2 regions of the Franconibacter daqui genome follow, and region 1 is predicted to be linked to the other one. Evidence: predicted binding sites of a transcription regulator. Region 1 holds the regulator's gene; the other holds the start of a gene.
What was found. The regulator PhoB, encoded in region 1, activates phosphate uptake and scavenging genes when phosphate is short. The targets are predictions, from matches to a motif close to CTGTCATAAAACTGNCNNAT.
Positions count from the first base shown of each region.

Region 1 (7,935 bases):
GAGCGGTATCAGGCAGGCAGTCGCGCGGCGCGGCGGCGTTTAAACGCCCAACCCACCAGCAGCAAGGCTATCCAGGCGAAGCCCACATAGAGCGAAATGCGGGTGTCGGGGTGGTAGCCTATCAGCGCGATGATAAAGGCGAGGAACACCAAGCCGACGATAGTCGTCGCCACGCCGCCCGGCACTTTGAACTTCAGCGCCTTAACCTCTTCTTTCGACAGCCGACGGCGGAACGCCACCTGCGACAGCAGGATCATGATCCACACCCAGACGGTGGCGAAGGTGGCAAGCGAGGCGATAACCAGGAAGACATTCTCCGGCATTACGTAGTTGAGGTAGACCGCCAGCAGCATCGCCAGGCACATCACCACCACCGTTACCCAAGGAATGCCGTTGCGGGAGGTTTTGGCGAACGCTTTCGGCGCGCTGCCCTGTTCCGCCATGCCGTGCAGCATGCGGCCCACGCCGAACACGTCGCTGTTGATAGCGGAAAGCGAAGCGGTCAACACCACAAAGTTCAGGATGCCCGCCGCGAAGGTAATGCCCATATGCTGGAAGGTCAGCACGAACGGGCTGCCGTTGGTGCCCACCTCGTTCCACGGGTAGATAGACATAATCACAAACAGCGTGCCGACGTAGAACACCAGAATACGCAGCGGTACAGAGTTAATGGCTCGCGGAATAGAGGTTGCCGGGTCTTTCGCTTCGCCGGCGGTGATGCCGATAATTTCAATGCCGCCGTAAGCGAACATCACCATCTGCAGCGCCATTACGGTGCCAATCCAGCCGTTGGCGAAGAAGCCGCCGTTGCTCCAGAGGTTATGAATGCCGGTCGGCTGGCCGCCGTTGCCGATCCCCCAGATGATGATGCCAAAACCTGCCAGAATCATGATGATAATGGTGGCGACTTTGAAGAACGAGAACCAGAACTCCATCTCGCCGAACACCTTCACGCTCATCAGGTTGATGGCGCAGATAATCAGCACCACGCTCAACACCCAAACCCAGTGCGGCACGGTGGGGAACCAGACACCCATATAGATGCCGAAGGCGGTCACGTCGGCGATGGCGACAATCAAAATCTCAAAGCAGTAGGTCCAGCCGGTGATATAGCCCGCCAGCGGCCCGAGGTTCTCCTGGGCATAGCGAGAGAAGGAGCTGGCCGCCGGGTTATGGACCGACATTTCGCCAAGCGCGCGCATGATGATATAGGCCGCCACGCCGCCGATAATATAGGCCAGCAGCACGCTCGGCCCGGCCATTTTAATGGCGTCCGCAGAGCCATAAAAAAGCCCGGTGCCGATAGCGGAGCCGAGCGCCATAAAACGGATATGTCTGGTGCTCAACCCGCGTTTGAGCTTGTTGTTTTCCATCGTTCCAATACCACTTAACAAAATAAAAAACCACGGGGCGGGACCCCGTGGTTAAACATTAACCCATCGATTTAGTGGGCGGCGGAGGTAACCTGCCGTCCGGCTGCGCGGTCCCAGACTGCCGTGATGATAACCATCGCGACGGTCGGCAGCAGCCACGCCAGATTCTGGTCGCCCAGCGGCAGGTGTGCGGTCCAGCCGGGGAGTATACCGCTCAACGCCGACGCTTTCACGCCATCAATTAAACCAAACAGCAGGCTGATGAGCATCGCCGGGGCGATAACGCGGGCGGAGCGGTGCCACCACGGGCGGGTGAAGCTCAGCACCACCAGCACGATGCACGGCGGATAAATAGCCGTCAGCACCGGAATGGAGATCTGAATCAAATGGCTCAGGCCCAGGTTCGAGACCACCATGGAGAAACCGCCCAGAATAAAGACCAGCGTGCGGTAAGAGAGCGGCAGATACTGGGCGAAGAACTCCGCGCAAGCGCAGGTCAGACCCACCGCTGTCACCATGCAGGCGATGAAAATCAGCGCCGCCAGCAAGAAGCTGCCCGCCCCGCCGAAGGTGTGCTGAACATAAGCGTGCAGGATAGCCGCGCCGTTCGCAGACTGCTCCACCAGCGCAGAGCTGTCGGAGCCCAGACGGAACAGCGCCAGGTAGAGCAGCGTCAGGCCGATGCCCGCCATCAGGCCCGCCCAGATGGTGTAACGCGTCAGCAGGCGAGACTCGTTAACGCCGCGCGAGCGAGCGGCATTGACAATAACAATGCCGAACACCATCGCGCCCAGCGTATCCATGGTCAGATAGCCATTCACAAAGCCGTTGGAGAACGCCGCTTTCTGATAAGCGTCGGTCGCCACGCTGATATCGCCCGCCGGCCAGATAATCGCGGCCACGGCCAGCACAATCAGCGCCACAATTTTAAGCGGCGCAAGGAAGTTGCCGACGGTATCGAGGAGCTTGCCCGGGTAGAGGGACACCAGGATGACCAGCGCGAAGTAGATAAGGCTGTAGATGAACAGCGGCAGCGCGCCGTCGCCAGTCAGCGGGGCGATGCCCACTTCAAAAGAGACGGTGGCGGTGCGCGGCGTGGCGAACAGCGGGCCGACGGCCAGATAGGCGACGGTGGCGAGCAGAATGCCTGCGCCGCGGCCAATCGGGGTACTGAGGCTATCGATGCCGCCGCCTACGCGGGCGAGTGCCACCACGGTCAGCACCGGCAGGCCCACTGCGGTAATCAAAAAGCCCAGCGCGGCGGTCCAGACGTGTTCACCCGCCTGCAACCCCACCATGGGAGGGAAAATGATATTGCCCGCGCCAACGAATAACGCAAAGGTCATAAAGCCCAGTGCGATAATGTCGCGCGTTGTTAACTTGTGGGTCATAAGATTTACTGCCTGTGGATGTGGTGTTGAAATCGTTGAAATTATTACGTTCGCCGCATGACGAAACGCGGCCATTTCAGACAAAAGACAGCGGGATATGCTTCCCGATTGCGTTGGCGAAGAATTGTTTTTCGATTAACCACGCAAATTCAGTCGGTCTGCCAACGGCAGGGGCGCAATTTAAACGCTTATAACGTTTGAAGGCAATACGGGATCGCAAAACCAGACTATTATTCTGCATGGACCATCAGACATAGTGGGAAACGCTAAGATATAAAAATAGCACCACCTTTTCGTGCGAACAAAAAATAATCAACAGAGTAAGTGCGGCATAAGAAAACGTAATAGAAGAAAAAAAGGCCAGTCAGACTGGCCTTTGGCAAGCAGCGTTTACACCATGAAGGGAATTACTCGGCGAGCGCTTTCTCTTTGGCAATCAGCCGTTCGGGCAACAGAAAGGAAAAACGGGCGCCTTTGCCGGGCGCGCTGTCGATTTCAAGCCGCGCGTCGTGGTGGCTGATGGCGTGCTTGACTATCGCAAGCCCAAGGCCGCTGCCGCCCGTCTGGCGTGAACGGGCCTTATCCACGCGGTAGAAACGCTCCGTCAGACGCGGAATATGCTCCGCCGCAATGCCCGGCCCGTCATCCTCCACGCTAAACAGCGCGCCGTGCGGCGCACGCTGCCAGCGCACGGTAATATGCGTGCCTTCCGGCGTATGGTTCACGGCGTTATAGACCAGGTTAGACATCGCGCTGCGCAGCTGTTCTTCATTGCCCAGCACCTTAAGCGTGGCGTCAACATCAAAAGTCAGCGTATGGCGCTGCTGGCTGAGGGTTGCCGCCTCGCGCTCCACCACGCGCAGCATCATCGGCACGTCGACTTTTTCATTCAACTGCAGCGCGGGCGACGCTTCAATTTTCGACAGCGTCAGCAGCTGTTTCACCAGCCCTTCCATACGGGACGTTTGCTCGCGCATGGTATGCAGCGCTTTGTCCCGCAGCGGCCCTTCCAGCGTCTGCTCCTGCATCATCTCCAGGTAGCCCTGCAATACCGTCAACGGCGTACGCAATTCATGGCTGACGTTAGCGAAGAAGTTACGCCGCGCGCCTTCGAGCTGGTGCATCTGCGTCACGTCGCGCGCCACCATCAGCCACTGCTGTTCGCTGTAGGGCATAACGCGAAACTCAAGATGACGGCCGTTGTTCAGCACCAGATTAAGCGGGCGGGTGAAGTTTTTTTCGCGCAGGTAGCGGGTGAACTCCGGGTAGCGCAGCAGGTTGAGGATATTCTGGCCGTTGTCGTCCGGCCAGCGCAGGTTAAGGAGCTGCTGCGCCAGACCGTTGCACCAGAAGATAGTGCCCTCTTCAGTGGTCAGGATCACCGCATCGGGCAGCGATTCGGCGCCGCTGCGAAAGCGCTTGATAAGATTGCCAAGCTCCCGGCGGCGCTTTTTATTGCGCAACTGCATCTGGTGCAGCCCGTACAGCAGCGGCTCCCAGCTTCCTCTTCCCGGCGGCGGCGTCATGCTGCGATCGACCCATAACCACCAGGAGAGACGCAGCAGGTTCCAGTAATGCCAGATAAGCAGCCCGGTCACCGCCGCCAGTAAAAACCAAGCCAGATAGCCGAAAAACGCCCCGAGGATCAGCGCCGGGAGACAACACAACACCAGCTCCAGAGCCAGCCTTTTCCATGACAGCCGTTCGAGCACGGTCACACTCCAGGTTATGAGTTAAAAACGGGTTGAGAAACGATACCCCGTACCGCGCACCGTCTGCACCATTCTGTCATGCCCGCTGTGCTCCAGCGCCTTGCGCAGGCGGCGGATATGCACATCCACCGTACGATCTTCGACATACACATTGGTACCCCAGACATGGTTCAGCAGTTGCTCACGGCTGTAAACACGCTCCGGGTGCGTCATAAAGAAGTGTAAAAGCTTAAATTCGGTCGGCCCCATGTCCAGCGGATTTTCGCCGGTCATGACGCGGTGAGAGGTCGGGTCCAGGCTCAGGCCCTGCATCTCGATAACCTCTTCCACCGCCATAGGCGAGATGCGGCGCATAACGGCTTTGATGCGCGCCACCAGCTCTTTTGGCGAGAACGGCTTGGTGATGTAATCGTCCGCGCCGGTCTCCAGCCCGCGTACGCGGTCCTCTTCTTCACCGCGCGCGGTCAGCATCATCACCGGGATATCGCGGGTCATCGCTTCGCGCTTGAGGTGCTTAATAAACTGAATGCCCGAACCGCCGGGCAGCATCCAGTCGAGCAGGACCAGATCGGGCCAGGGTTCGTTGAGCTGGTTTACCGCACTGTCATAATCTTCAGCTTCAACGGGCTGGAAGCCGTTTTGCTCGAGCACAAAACAGACCATTTCACGAATCGGTGCTTCATCTTCTACGACCAGAATACGTCTCGCCATAATTAGCCCTGTAATATAAAGTCAACATTATCCAATGCGGCGCCATTATGCGTCAGATTTATGACAGATTTATGAAAAGATGACCGTCTGATGACTCCCTCAGCGGCATTTATGACACCCGTCCGGCAAGCCGTTCAGGACACCAGCCCGCCTGCTTGTTTATAATCACCCTCTTGCTTTTTCGCCACAGGGAAATCTATGCGCATCCTCCACACTTCCGACTGGCATCTTGGTCAGAATTTTTATACCAAAAGCCGCGCCGCCGAGCATCAGGCCTTTCTCGACTGGCTGCTGGAGGCCGCGGTGGAACATCAGGCAGACGCCATCATCGTGGCGGGGGATATTTTCGACACCGGCTCGCCGCCAAGCTACGCGCGCGAGCTTTATAACCGCTTCGTGGTGAAGCTGCAGGCCACGCAGTGTCAGCTAATTGTGCTGGCGGGCAACCATGACTCGGTGGCGACGTTAAATGAATCCCGCGAGCTGCTCGCCTGCCTGAACACCCGCGTTATCGCCAGCGCCCAGCAGGATCCGGCAAGCCAGGCGATTATCCTTAACCGTCGCGACGGCGCGCCCGGCGCGGTGCTCTGCCCTATTCCGTTTCTGCGCCCGCGCGATATCCTGCGCAGCCGCGGCGGCCAGTCCGGCAGTGAAAAACAGCAGCAGTTGCTGGAGGCTATCACGCAGCATTACGAACAGTGCTACAACGCCGCCTGCGCCCTGCGCGGCGAACAAGCGCTGCCCATCATCGCCACCGGCCACCTCACCACGGTGGGCGTGACCAAAAGCGACGCGGTACGCGATATCTACATCGGCACGCTGGACGCTTTTCCCGCTCACCTCTTCCCGGCGGCGGATTACATCGCGCTCGGCCACATTCACCGCGCCCAGAAGGTGGCGGCAAGCGACCATATTCGCTACAGCGGCTCGCCCATCGCCCTGAGCTTTGATGAAACAGGTAAAGAAAAAAGCGTCTTTCTGGTGGAGTTCACGCAGGGCAAGCTGCGCGACGTGACCGCGCTGCCGGTGCCGGTAAGCCAGCCGCTCGCGGTGGTAAAAGGCACGCTTGAGGAGATTGCCCAGGCGCTGAACCAGTGGCGCGACGCGCCCGCCGGGCCGAAAGTGTGGCTTGATATTGAAATCGCTACCGAACAGTTCCTGCACGACATGCAGCGCCAGATAACCCAGCTCACCGAAAACCTGCCGGTGGAAGTGGTGCTGCTGCGCCGCAGCCGCGAGCTGCGCGAGAAAAACCTCGGTACGCTGCAAACCGAAACGCTGAGCGAGCTGGGCGTTGAGGAGGTTTTTGAGCGCCGTTTGCAGCAGGAACAGCTGGAAGAAGAGGAAGCGCGGCGGCTGCGCACCCTCTTCGCGCAAACGCTGGAAAGCCTGCATCAGGAGGAAGAGGCGTGAAAATACTCAGCCTGCGGTTAAAAAACCTCAACTCGCTTAAGGGCGAATGGAAAATCGACTTTACCGCCGAACCCTTCGCCAGCAACGGCCTGTTCGCCATCACCGGCCCGACCGGCGCGGGGAAAACCACGCTGCTGGATGCCATTTGCCTTGCGCTTTATCACCAGACGCCGCGCCTGAACACTATTTCACAGACGCAAAACGACCTGATGACCCGCGATACCGCCGAGTGCCTGGCGGAGGTGGAGTTTGAAGTAAAAGGGGTGGCCTACCGCGCTTTCTGGAGCCAGTACCGCGCCCGCAACCAGCCGGACGGCAAGCTCCAGGCGCCGCGCGTGGAGCTGGCGCGCTGCGATTCGGGCAAAATCCTCGCCGACAAAGTAAAAGACAAGCTCGATCGCATCGCCACCCTGACTGGCCTCGACTACGACCGTTTCACCCGCTCGATGATGCTCTCCCAGGGGCAGTTCGCCGCCTTTCTGAATGCCGACGCCAAAGACCGCGCCGAACTGCTGGAAGAGCTGACCGGCACCGAGATTTATGGTCAGGTTTCCGCCCGCGTGTTTGAACAGCATAAGCTCGCCAAAGCGGAGCTGGAAAAACGGGAAGCGCAGGCCCAGGGAGTGAAATTGCTGAGCGATGAAGAGCAACAACAGTTGCGCTCAGGTTTGCAGGCGCTTACTGATGAAGAAAATGCGCTGCTGTCTCGCCAGCAGCAGACGCAGCGCCAGTACGAATGGCTCACGCACGCCGCGAAGCTTGAGCAGGCGCAGGTGGCGGCCCGCAGCGGTGTGGAAAACGCCGCGCGCGCGTTACAGGCTGCCGCGCCGGATCTTGCAAAGCTTGAAGCCGCTCTGCCCGCGGAAAAACTGCGGCCTTACTGGCAACGCTTGCAGGAACAGGAAGCGGCGCACGCCGAAACCCAACGGCAGTACGAAGAAGTAAGCGTTCGCTTACAAACTGCCCGAACCCGACGTCAACAAATCCGCCAGGTGGCCGCCGACGAGCTTGCGCGCTGCGATGACGGGCTGCGCCAGCTTGCCGCATGGCTTACTGAACATGAACGCTTTCGCCAGTGGAGCAGCGAGCTGGCGGGCTGGCGGGCCGCCTTCAGCCAGCAAAAGCGCGACCAGCAGCAGGCGCAGACGCTGCGCGAAAGTCTCGCGGCGATTGAGCAAAAACGCGCAGCGCTGGCTCCGGTCAGCCTGACGCTCTCCCCCGATGAGATTGCCGAACAGCTCGCCGCCAGCACCCGCCTGCGCGCCACGCGGGAAAAGCTCTCCGTCCTGCACGCCCAGTTCGCCCCGCTGGCGCAGCGCAAAACCCGCCAGGCGC
Region 1 covers NZ_BMKJ01000001.1:180,525-188,459, reverse strand. Annotated here, with positions in the region: gene proY (proline-specific permease ProY) at 9-1,373, opposite strand; gene brnQ (branched-chain amino acid transporter carrier protein BrnQ) at 1,445-2,764, opposite strand; gene phoR (phosphate regulon sensor histidine kinase PhoR) at 3,172-4,476, opposite strand; gene phoB (phosphate response regulator transcription factor PhoB) at 4,498-5,187, opposite strand; gene sbcD (exonuclease subunit SbcD) at 5,386-6,600, shown strand; gene sbcC (exonuclease subunit SbcC) at 6,597-7,935, shown strand, end outside.

Region 2 (7,935 bases), 1.3 Mb from region 1:
AACTCGGCCCGCTCAGTTCGCTGGCGCATCTGGAGCGCGTAAGCAAGGCGGTCAACGAAGCCAAAGCCTTGCCCCACGTTAAGGTGGTGACCGGCGGCGAGAAGCTCGACGGTCCGGGTTATTTCTTTAAACCGACGGTTATCGCCGGCGCGAAACAGGAAGACGCCATTGTGCAGCGCGAAGTTTTCGGCCCGGTAGTCAGCGTGACGCCGTTTGACGACGAAGCGCAGGCGCTCGCCTGGGCGAACGATTCGCAATACGGACTGGCTTCCTCTGTCTGGACGCAAGACGTAGGCCGCGCTCACCGCTTAAGCGCGCGATTGCAGTACGGCTGCACCTGGGTCAACACGCACTTTATGCTGGTCAGCGAAATGCCGCACGGCGGACAGAAGCACTCCGGCTACGGCAAGGATATGTCGATGTACGGGCTTGAGGACTACACGGTCGTAAGGCATGTGATGATAAAGCATTAATTTGCCCATGAGTCCTTTTTAAAAAGGGGTTACGCCGCGTGTAAGAATAACGTCGCGCGGCGTAAGCCAGCGCCTTGTCATTAAGACAACATCGTTAATGTTGTTTGTGAACTGTCACGCTGTTTCTTAAAAATATTTCCATTGTCGGCCTCTGGTTTTTTATGCATCTTTTATAATTTCAACGTGAAATAAACGCGGCAATAATATCACTCGGAGGCACCATGGTCGTCACCACGAAGTTATCGCTAAGGCTGGGCGCAATATTACTGACCTGCGCGCTCGCAGGCTGCTCATCAAAGGTTGCGGAAACTAATCAGTACTCCGGATTCCTGCAAAATTATTCTGACTTAAAACCGGCGAAAACGCCTTCAGGACACGAGGTCTTGCGCTGGATTTCACCCGATTTTCGCGTCAGCAATTATCAAAGCGTTTATTTCGCGCCCGTTGTTTATTATCCCGCCGCAACGCCTGACAGCCGGGTTAGCGCCCAGACGCTTGAGCAGATTCGTTCCTATACCGAGCAGCGTTTGAAAACCGCCGTCGGCTCTCGCCTGCAGCTCGTCCCGCAGCCCCAGCCGGGAGGGCTGATATTTAAAACGGCCATCACTGCCGTTTCGGCAGAAAATAAAGACGTAAGATTTTATGAAGTATTGCCTGTCACGGCTGTGGTCGCCGGCACCATGGCGTTAACGGGTAAGCGTTCGCAAAACGCATTGCTGTTTATTGAGGCGGAAGCAATTGACGTTTCAACAAACAAGCCGGTATTAAAAGTGGTAAGAAAAGGCTATGGCCGCTCGGTTTCCAATAGCACTACGCAAATCACTGAAGCCGATGTAAAAAGCGCGATTGATGAAATGGTCGCCGACGTGGGCGCATTTCCCGCCAACTAACGGTTGAATATTAAATTAAGCTTAAGGCGAATCCCGTTATGGGACTCGCCTTTATTAGCAGGCTAGTTATTTATCCGATCATGAACCGTCATTGTTTCACCCGCGCCAGAATAACCTTAATGTAAATACTACCTGTGAATGGCAGGAATGAATGATGGATATTAATGATCAAGATACAAATAGTGCATCCAGCTGGTCATTCGCAGCAGGACTTTACGCATGACGGACACATGCGTGAAATGCTGAGAATAGATAGCCACCTGGGCGAAAATGCCATCCGGCAGGGCATCCACCTCCGCATCAGGTGCAAGCTCAATCACCGCCAGCACGCCATCGCTGCCGGGTTGCAGGGTGAGCGATTGCAACGTGCCCTGCGCCTGGTAAGCGCCGCCGGGCACCACGGGAAGGATTTCAATCAGTTTTCCTGCAAAGACCTGACCTGGCAGGGCGGTAAAAACCACTTCCGCTTCATCGCCCGCCTGCAAACGCAACAGCGAGTTTTGCCGGAACTGCGCGATAATTTGCCGCTTTTGCTCGGGTATGAAAACCATCACCGGACGCAGCGGCAGGGCGGCGGCATAGGTGCCCGGGCGAATTAACACCTGCGTAACATAGCCGTCGCCAGGCGCGCGAACCACCGTTTGGTTGAGGTTATAGGTGGCCTCCGCCAGTTGCGCCCGCAGGCTTACAATCTGCGACTGTTCGCCGTTGAGCGTGCTCTCAAGCTGGCTCTGAATTTGCGCCTGTTCGGCAACGGAAGCTTTTACCAGCGCCTCTTGCGCCAGATAATTTTGGCGCGCGTTATCAATATCGCTTTCTGAGAAAGGATTCACTCTCGCCTGACTGCCCCTGACATAGCGCTGGTAATCTTTATATAAACGATCTCGCTCCGCCGTAATGCGCGACGTGTTGGCGATAGCTTCATCTAATTGTCCTTTCAGGGCGCGAATATTGTGTATTGCTGTGACCAGGTCGGCCTGTAATCTTTCCACCCGGGCCTGATATCGGCCTTTATCAAGCTCAAAAAGCATTTCGCCTTTTTTTATCAGCTTATTCTGTTTATCCGTCACCTTCGTGACGACGCCCGTAACCTGCGGCGTTATCGGCACCGAGATCACGGCTTTCTGAGCAAGGTAAGTATAAGGGTGGTTATAGTTCATCAATAAAATAAGCGCGCCAATTAAAAACACGCCGCCGAGCGCCGCTGTCGGCACGGTCCATTTATTTACCGGTATTTTGAAAATCTTAAAAATCGACCAGGCGATGGCGACATAAGTGAGAATGATGAGCAAGTCCATCTCTTACTCCTGCGGCGGTGGTGTAATATGGCCAAGCTTACGCTCCAGCTCCTGTACCCGTTGCTGCAACTGCGCAAGCTCAGCTTCATCTTTTTGCTGCATGCCCCAGCCACGCTCCGGGCGGTATAAGGTCGCCCAAATCCACAAAAAGGGCCAGATTACGTGAAGCGTAAATAAACTTACCCAGCCTGCCACATGAATAGCATCGGCGTGCGGATGGTTGCGTGATTTTGCAATCAGATAGGGGATATCGTGCAGGATAATAATCCCGTAAAAAATAATCAGGAAAACAAAAATAAGTACACCCAGCGCAAAATAGTTAAGGAACATAGCCGCCTCGAATAAACGATGTACTGTTCAATAATAATATAGTCGCTAACGCCATCACCCTGTTAAAAAAGTAAATGATTTTTGCGCGTTATCGCAGAGATTAAAATGGGCTATCAGAAACAAGCAGCAAAGGAAATAATGCATTCATGGCATTTTGCGGCGCGCCCTGTTTTATTATGTTGATTTTTTAAACCAATTTTTTTTGCCGCTGCGAAGAGTAGGTTCTTAATGGTTTAAAAAATAAGCGGTGAGTCTGTCAATACGCCGAAAGTAGAGAACAGCGCGCGTGTCGCTCAGACACAGCTTTTTACCGAACCGGTGGCGCGGTGAAAAATTAACCTGTTTCATTGTTGGCGGCAGGCGCTGGAAAAAGAAACCTCTGAAGGTAGAAATCCAGGCACCTTCAGAGGCGATGCAAGGCATCATTCGTTACCTGTGACCAACGTCACGGAGCAAAAATGTAGATAAAGGTGTGAAGGTTCTCAAGGCGACAGGTTTAACATTTTGTGTGGTAATACATGTGGTTAAAATACGCCTCGGCCCTGGCACGCTGCGTTCTCTGCGCATTGTCTTTTTTTTAAGCGAAATATTCATGGCGAGACAGCAACAGTAAAAAATAAACGTCAGAGCGGGTTATTCATCAACCATGAAAAGTGACCAGGGGCGATAAACGAAACCGGGTAGCTTACGCTACCCGGCTGAGCTTTATTCCCTTAATGCTGACTTGCTAAATAGCTGAGGTAGAACTGATAACGTTTAACGAACCATACTCTACTGTCGCTATCCATATTTCCTGTGATGGTATCTATATCGAACTGCCTACCGTGAACGCACATTTGAGCAAAACTGCGTGCCAGAAAATCAAAATTACCAGATAACATAATGCTTTGTTGTTCAACAGACTGCATCAATTCCTCCTTCATCAGTGGGTGGGGATAAAGAGGAAAGGGATCATTATAAAAAGTATTATTCAAAAGCGTTGAAACAGCCAATTCTATAATGGCTCACTTTTCAGTATGTAATAACGAAACGAAAAAGAAAAAGAGGCGATAATATTATTTTCTGCCGCCGTTATCGCTTCGATTATTTTTTAAGCGGCGGTGCAAATTTTATGCTTAGCGCCGCAGACTGTCAGAAGGCGCAACGCGCATCATCTACACATCTGCTTACCTTTTAACGACATAACAGGTTAAAAGCCATGCAGTTAATCGGTTAGGATGCTAACTATGTTAGTCACGACGCGCCTGTCAGCCTCGCTGGCTATGGCGCACTATCTTCTTTGAGTTGCGATGAAACCTCTGTTATTCCTTATCCTGCTTGCGCTTACCTTCTCCTGGGGCATTGCCCGTGCTGGTGATAAGCGGATTTTGATATCCGATCTCCATTTTGTAAAAACAGTCAAAGGGCATATGCGCATTGAGGGACTGGTCAAAAACCTGACCAACCATCCGCTGCGCCAGGTTTATGTCGCGTTCAACCTACTAAAAAACGGCATGGTGGTAGGGTACAGCACCGATATAGTCTTTAACCTGCAACCGAAGCAGGAGTGGCTTATCAACGCGCGCTGCCATACGCGTATTGTCAAACCAGACCATTTCCGCCTGGCGGAGCTTTCCGCTATTCCTTAACGCCTTCAGGACGTTGAAGGCGATCGCACCGACGCGTTGTTTTATCCTTGCGCGCCGCATGCCGGCATCGTAATGCAAAAAAATACTCTACCCTTTGAGTAAACACGACTTAAAGGAGGATGTATGTCACTGTCGATCGATAAAAAGCAACAGCCGGAAGGGGAATATGTCTATACCGCCACCTGCCGCGAGCAAACTTACCACTTCACCGTCACCGGCAAAGGGGAAACCGCCACCGAGGCGGACCAGAATCTGCTGCGCGCGCTGGAGGAAATGAAACAGCGGCTGGATGAAGTCGCCCAGACCGGCAAACTCTCCGCCTGAATCTCTTCTGCCGCCTGCCGGGTCTGCGGCAGGCCACCTTTAATTAGTTACAACATACTTTTAAATACGCATTCATCCTTAACCTCACCCTTAGCGTATGCCTGGTCTGGCAGCATCGGCAGGCCCGTTGTCATTAATCTGTCACAGCGGCTCTTTATAACAGGGGCATCTTTAAAATGGACGCTATGCTGATGAAAAATAAACCTCTTGCTCTCCTGCTTGCTTCACTTTTTTCGATAACCGCCAGGGCCGCCGAGCCGGACGTGCATCGTTACGTTGTCACTTTCCCGCAGGGCGATCGCGTGGCTTACCAGGGCGACTACGCCAGCGCTTTCCCGGATGGGCTGCCTGTTGGCGTCGGCTCTGGCCTGCAGTTTCTGCGTAAAGAGGGCGACACGCTGGTTTTCGCGACCGTCACCGACCGCGGCCCGAACGCCGATTCGCCGAAAGCCGGTAAGCGTGAATCAAAAATTTTCGCAAGCCCCGGTTACGCGCCGCAGTTGATGACTCTGCGCGTGAGCGGCGATAAAGCAGAGGCGGTAGCGGCAAAACCGCTGCACGACGCGCAAGGGAATATCACGGGTCTGCCGCTGCCTGAAGGGCTGATTGGCGCCACTAACGAGCTTGCGCTTAACGACGCGCTGCAACCGCTGCCAGGCGACCGCCGGGGTCTTGATACCGAGGGTATTACCCCGGATGGCAAGGGCGGCTACTGGCTGTGCGACGAATATGGGCCGTTTATCATTCATGTCGACGCTAACGGCAAGATCCTTGAAAAGCATGGGCCGCAGGCGGAACAGGGTGAACAGGCTGTCGCGGGCGGCCTGCCGAACATCGTCAAATGGCGCCAGCCCAACCGCGGTTTCGAGGGGCTGACGCGTATGCCCGATGGCCGCATCATCGCGGCGGTGCAGAGCACGCTGGATATCGACGGTAAAACCAAAAACAGCGCGCGTTTTACCCGGCTGGTGAGCTTCGACCCGGCGAGCGGTAAAACGGCGATGTACGGTTATCCGATTGATATCGACCGCTACAAAAAAGCGAAAGACGCCAAAATCGGCGATATCGTGGCGCTGGATAACCACCGTTTGCTGTTGATTGAGCAGGGCGGCGATAAAAACAACGCCATGCGCAATCTGGTTTACGTCGTGGATTTACGCGACGCGACTGACCTCAGCCGCTTCGATAAAGAACAGCCGCCGGAGTTTAACGACGCCAGCAGCCTCAACGCGCGCGGCATTACGCTTGCGAGTAAATCGCTGCTGGTGGATTTGCGCAAGCTCGGCTGGCAGCAAGAAAAGGCGGAAGGGTTGACGATTGTCGATAAGCACACCATCGCGGTGATTAATGACAACGACTTCGGCCTGCAGGCTACGCTTGAAAAACCGCAAGGCGACAAGCAGGAGGCCGATGATTACCAGGTTGACGGTAAAGGCCACCTGACGCTCGACGGCAAAAGCGTGGCCACCCGCATCGGCATCAAACCGCTGGAAAAACCGCAATCAGAAAACGATCTGTGGGTGATTAAGCTCGATAAGCCGTTGTGATCGTATTTTCTCAGCCGGCTTAAGCCCGGCGCTAGAGGGCGGGTAGCGCAGCGCCACCCGCCAGTTCCAGCCGATGACAACGCAGGCTACAAGGTCTGGCGCAGCTGATACTGCTGGATATTTTGCTCGCGCCAGCCGTTGCGCTCAAACAGGCCGCTGAGCTCGTCCGGCACCGCGCAGGGGGCGATAATGCCAGGAAAAGCGGCGGCAAGCTGCGCCAGCAGGCGCGAAGCATAGCCCTGACCGCGCGCCTCAGGCGTAACATACAATGCCCGCAGCTGCGGCTCTTTGAAAAGCGTATTCACAATGGCGAACGCGTTATCCTCCAGCGCCACGCCTACGCCGGGTAGCGCCAGCGCGGTCAGCGGATGAATAAGCCAGGGCAGGGCGTGCGGCTCCCCCATCATCATTCCGGCGACCCTTTCCGGGTCGAACGGCTGTAGCGTAAGGCTTGCCGTTTGTTCAGCCGCGCCAACGCTTGTGAAAGACCGCAGACGATATTCCCTGGTAAAGCCCACGCTTTCATAAAGCCGCTGCGCCGGATCGTTGCCCTTGATAACCTCGACAATCATCTCGTTATCGCCGCGCGCACGCGCCTCAGCAAGCAGGCTCTGCATCATCGCCTTGCCGTAGCCGTTGCCGCGCCATTGCGGACAAATAGCGAACACTGCCAGGCGGGAGCGCCAGCCGCGACGCGTAATCAGCGCCAGCGCAATGGGCGTTTCGCCCTCAAACCAGATGCGGCTATCGGCAAGCGAAAGCGATTCAGCGGCGAAGCGCGAGGCGAACATCTCGCCATCCAGCGTAAACGGGACAAGATAGCCTTCAAAGCAGCGGTTGAGGATCGTCGCAAGCTCATGGCTGTTGAAATGGGTGGCGTCAGAAACGCGCAATTTCTGAAGGGTCATGGTGGCTCCTTTCGCGGCGGGAAAGGGCATCATAGCATGGCAACAACGTGAGGAAAGGCGAGGTAAGCCCCTGAAATCTGGTGGGGAGGTGCGGACAGGCCAAGCCTGTCCGCCTGGGTTGTTAAAGCTTAAACACCGCGACCGACGTGTTCAGCAGTTGCGACTGCTCCTTAAGGGAATGCGCGGCGGCGGAAGCTTCTTCCACCAGCGCGGCGTTTTGCTGCGTGACCGAATCCATCTGCGCTACCGCCAGGTTAATCTGCTCAATACCGCGGCTCTGCTCGCTGGTAGAAAGGGCAATTTCCGACATCAGCTCTGAAACATGCTTAATGGAATTAATGATGCCTTTCATGCTCTCGCCAGCGCGGCTTACCAGCGTGCTGCCCTGGTTTACCTGTTCGCCCGACAGCTCGATAAGCTCTTTAATCTCCTTCGCCGCGACCGACGAGCGCTGGGCAAGGTTGCGCACTTCGCTTGCCACAACGGCGAAACCGCGACCCTGCTCGCCCGCGCGCGCCGCTTCCACCGCGGCGTTAA
Region 2 covers NZ_BMKJ01000001.1:1,503,259-1,511,193, reverse strand. Annotated here, with positions in the region: gene patD (aminobutyraldehyde dehydrogenase) at 1-473, shown strand, start outside; gene IEX01_RS07150 (DUF3313 domain-containing protein) at 695-1,363, shown strand; gene IEX01_RS07145 (HlyD family secretion protein) at 1,525-2,661, opposite strand; gene IEX01_RS07140 (DUF3302 domain-containing protein) at 2,665-2,991, opposite strand; gene IEX01_RS07135 (hypothetical protein) at 3,705-3,899, opposite strand; gene IEX01_RS07130 (FxLYD domain-containing protein) at 4,281-4,619, shown strand; gene IEX01_RS07125 (hypothetical protein) at 4,743-4,943, shown strand; gene IEX01_RS07120 (esterase-like activity of phytase family protein) at 5,135-6,490, shown strand; gene IEX01_RS07115 (GNAT family N-acetyltransferase) at 6,577-7,398, opposite strand; gene IEX01_RS07110 (methyl-accepting chemotaxis protein) at 7,520-7,935, opposite strand, start outside.
Region 2: IEX01_RS07120 (esterase-like activity of phytase family protein) is a predicted target of PhoB. The motif match lies at 5,071-5,090, and genes of this name have one in related genera.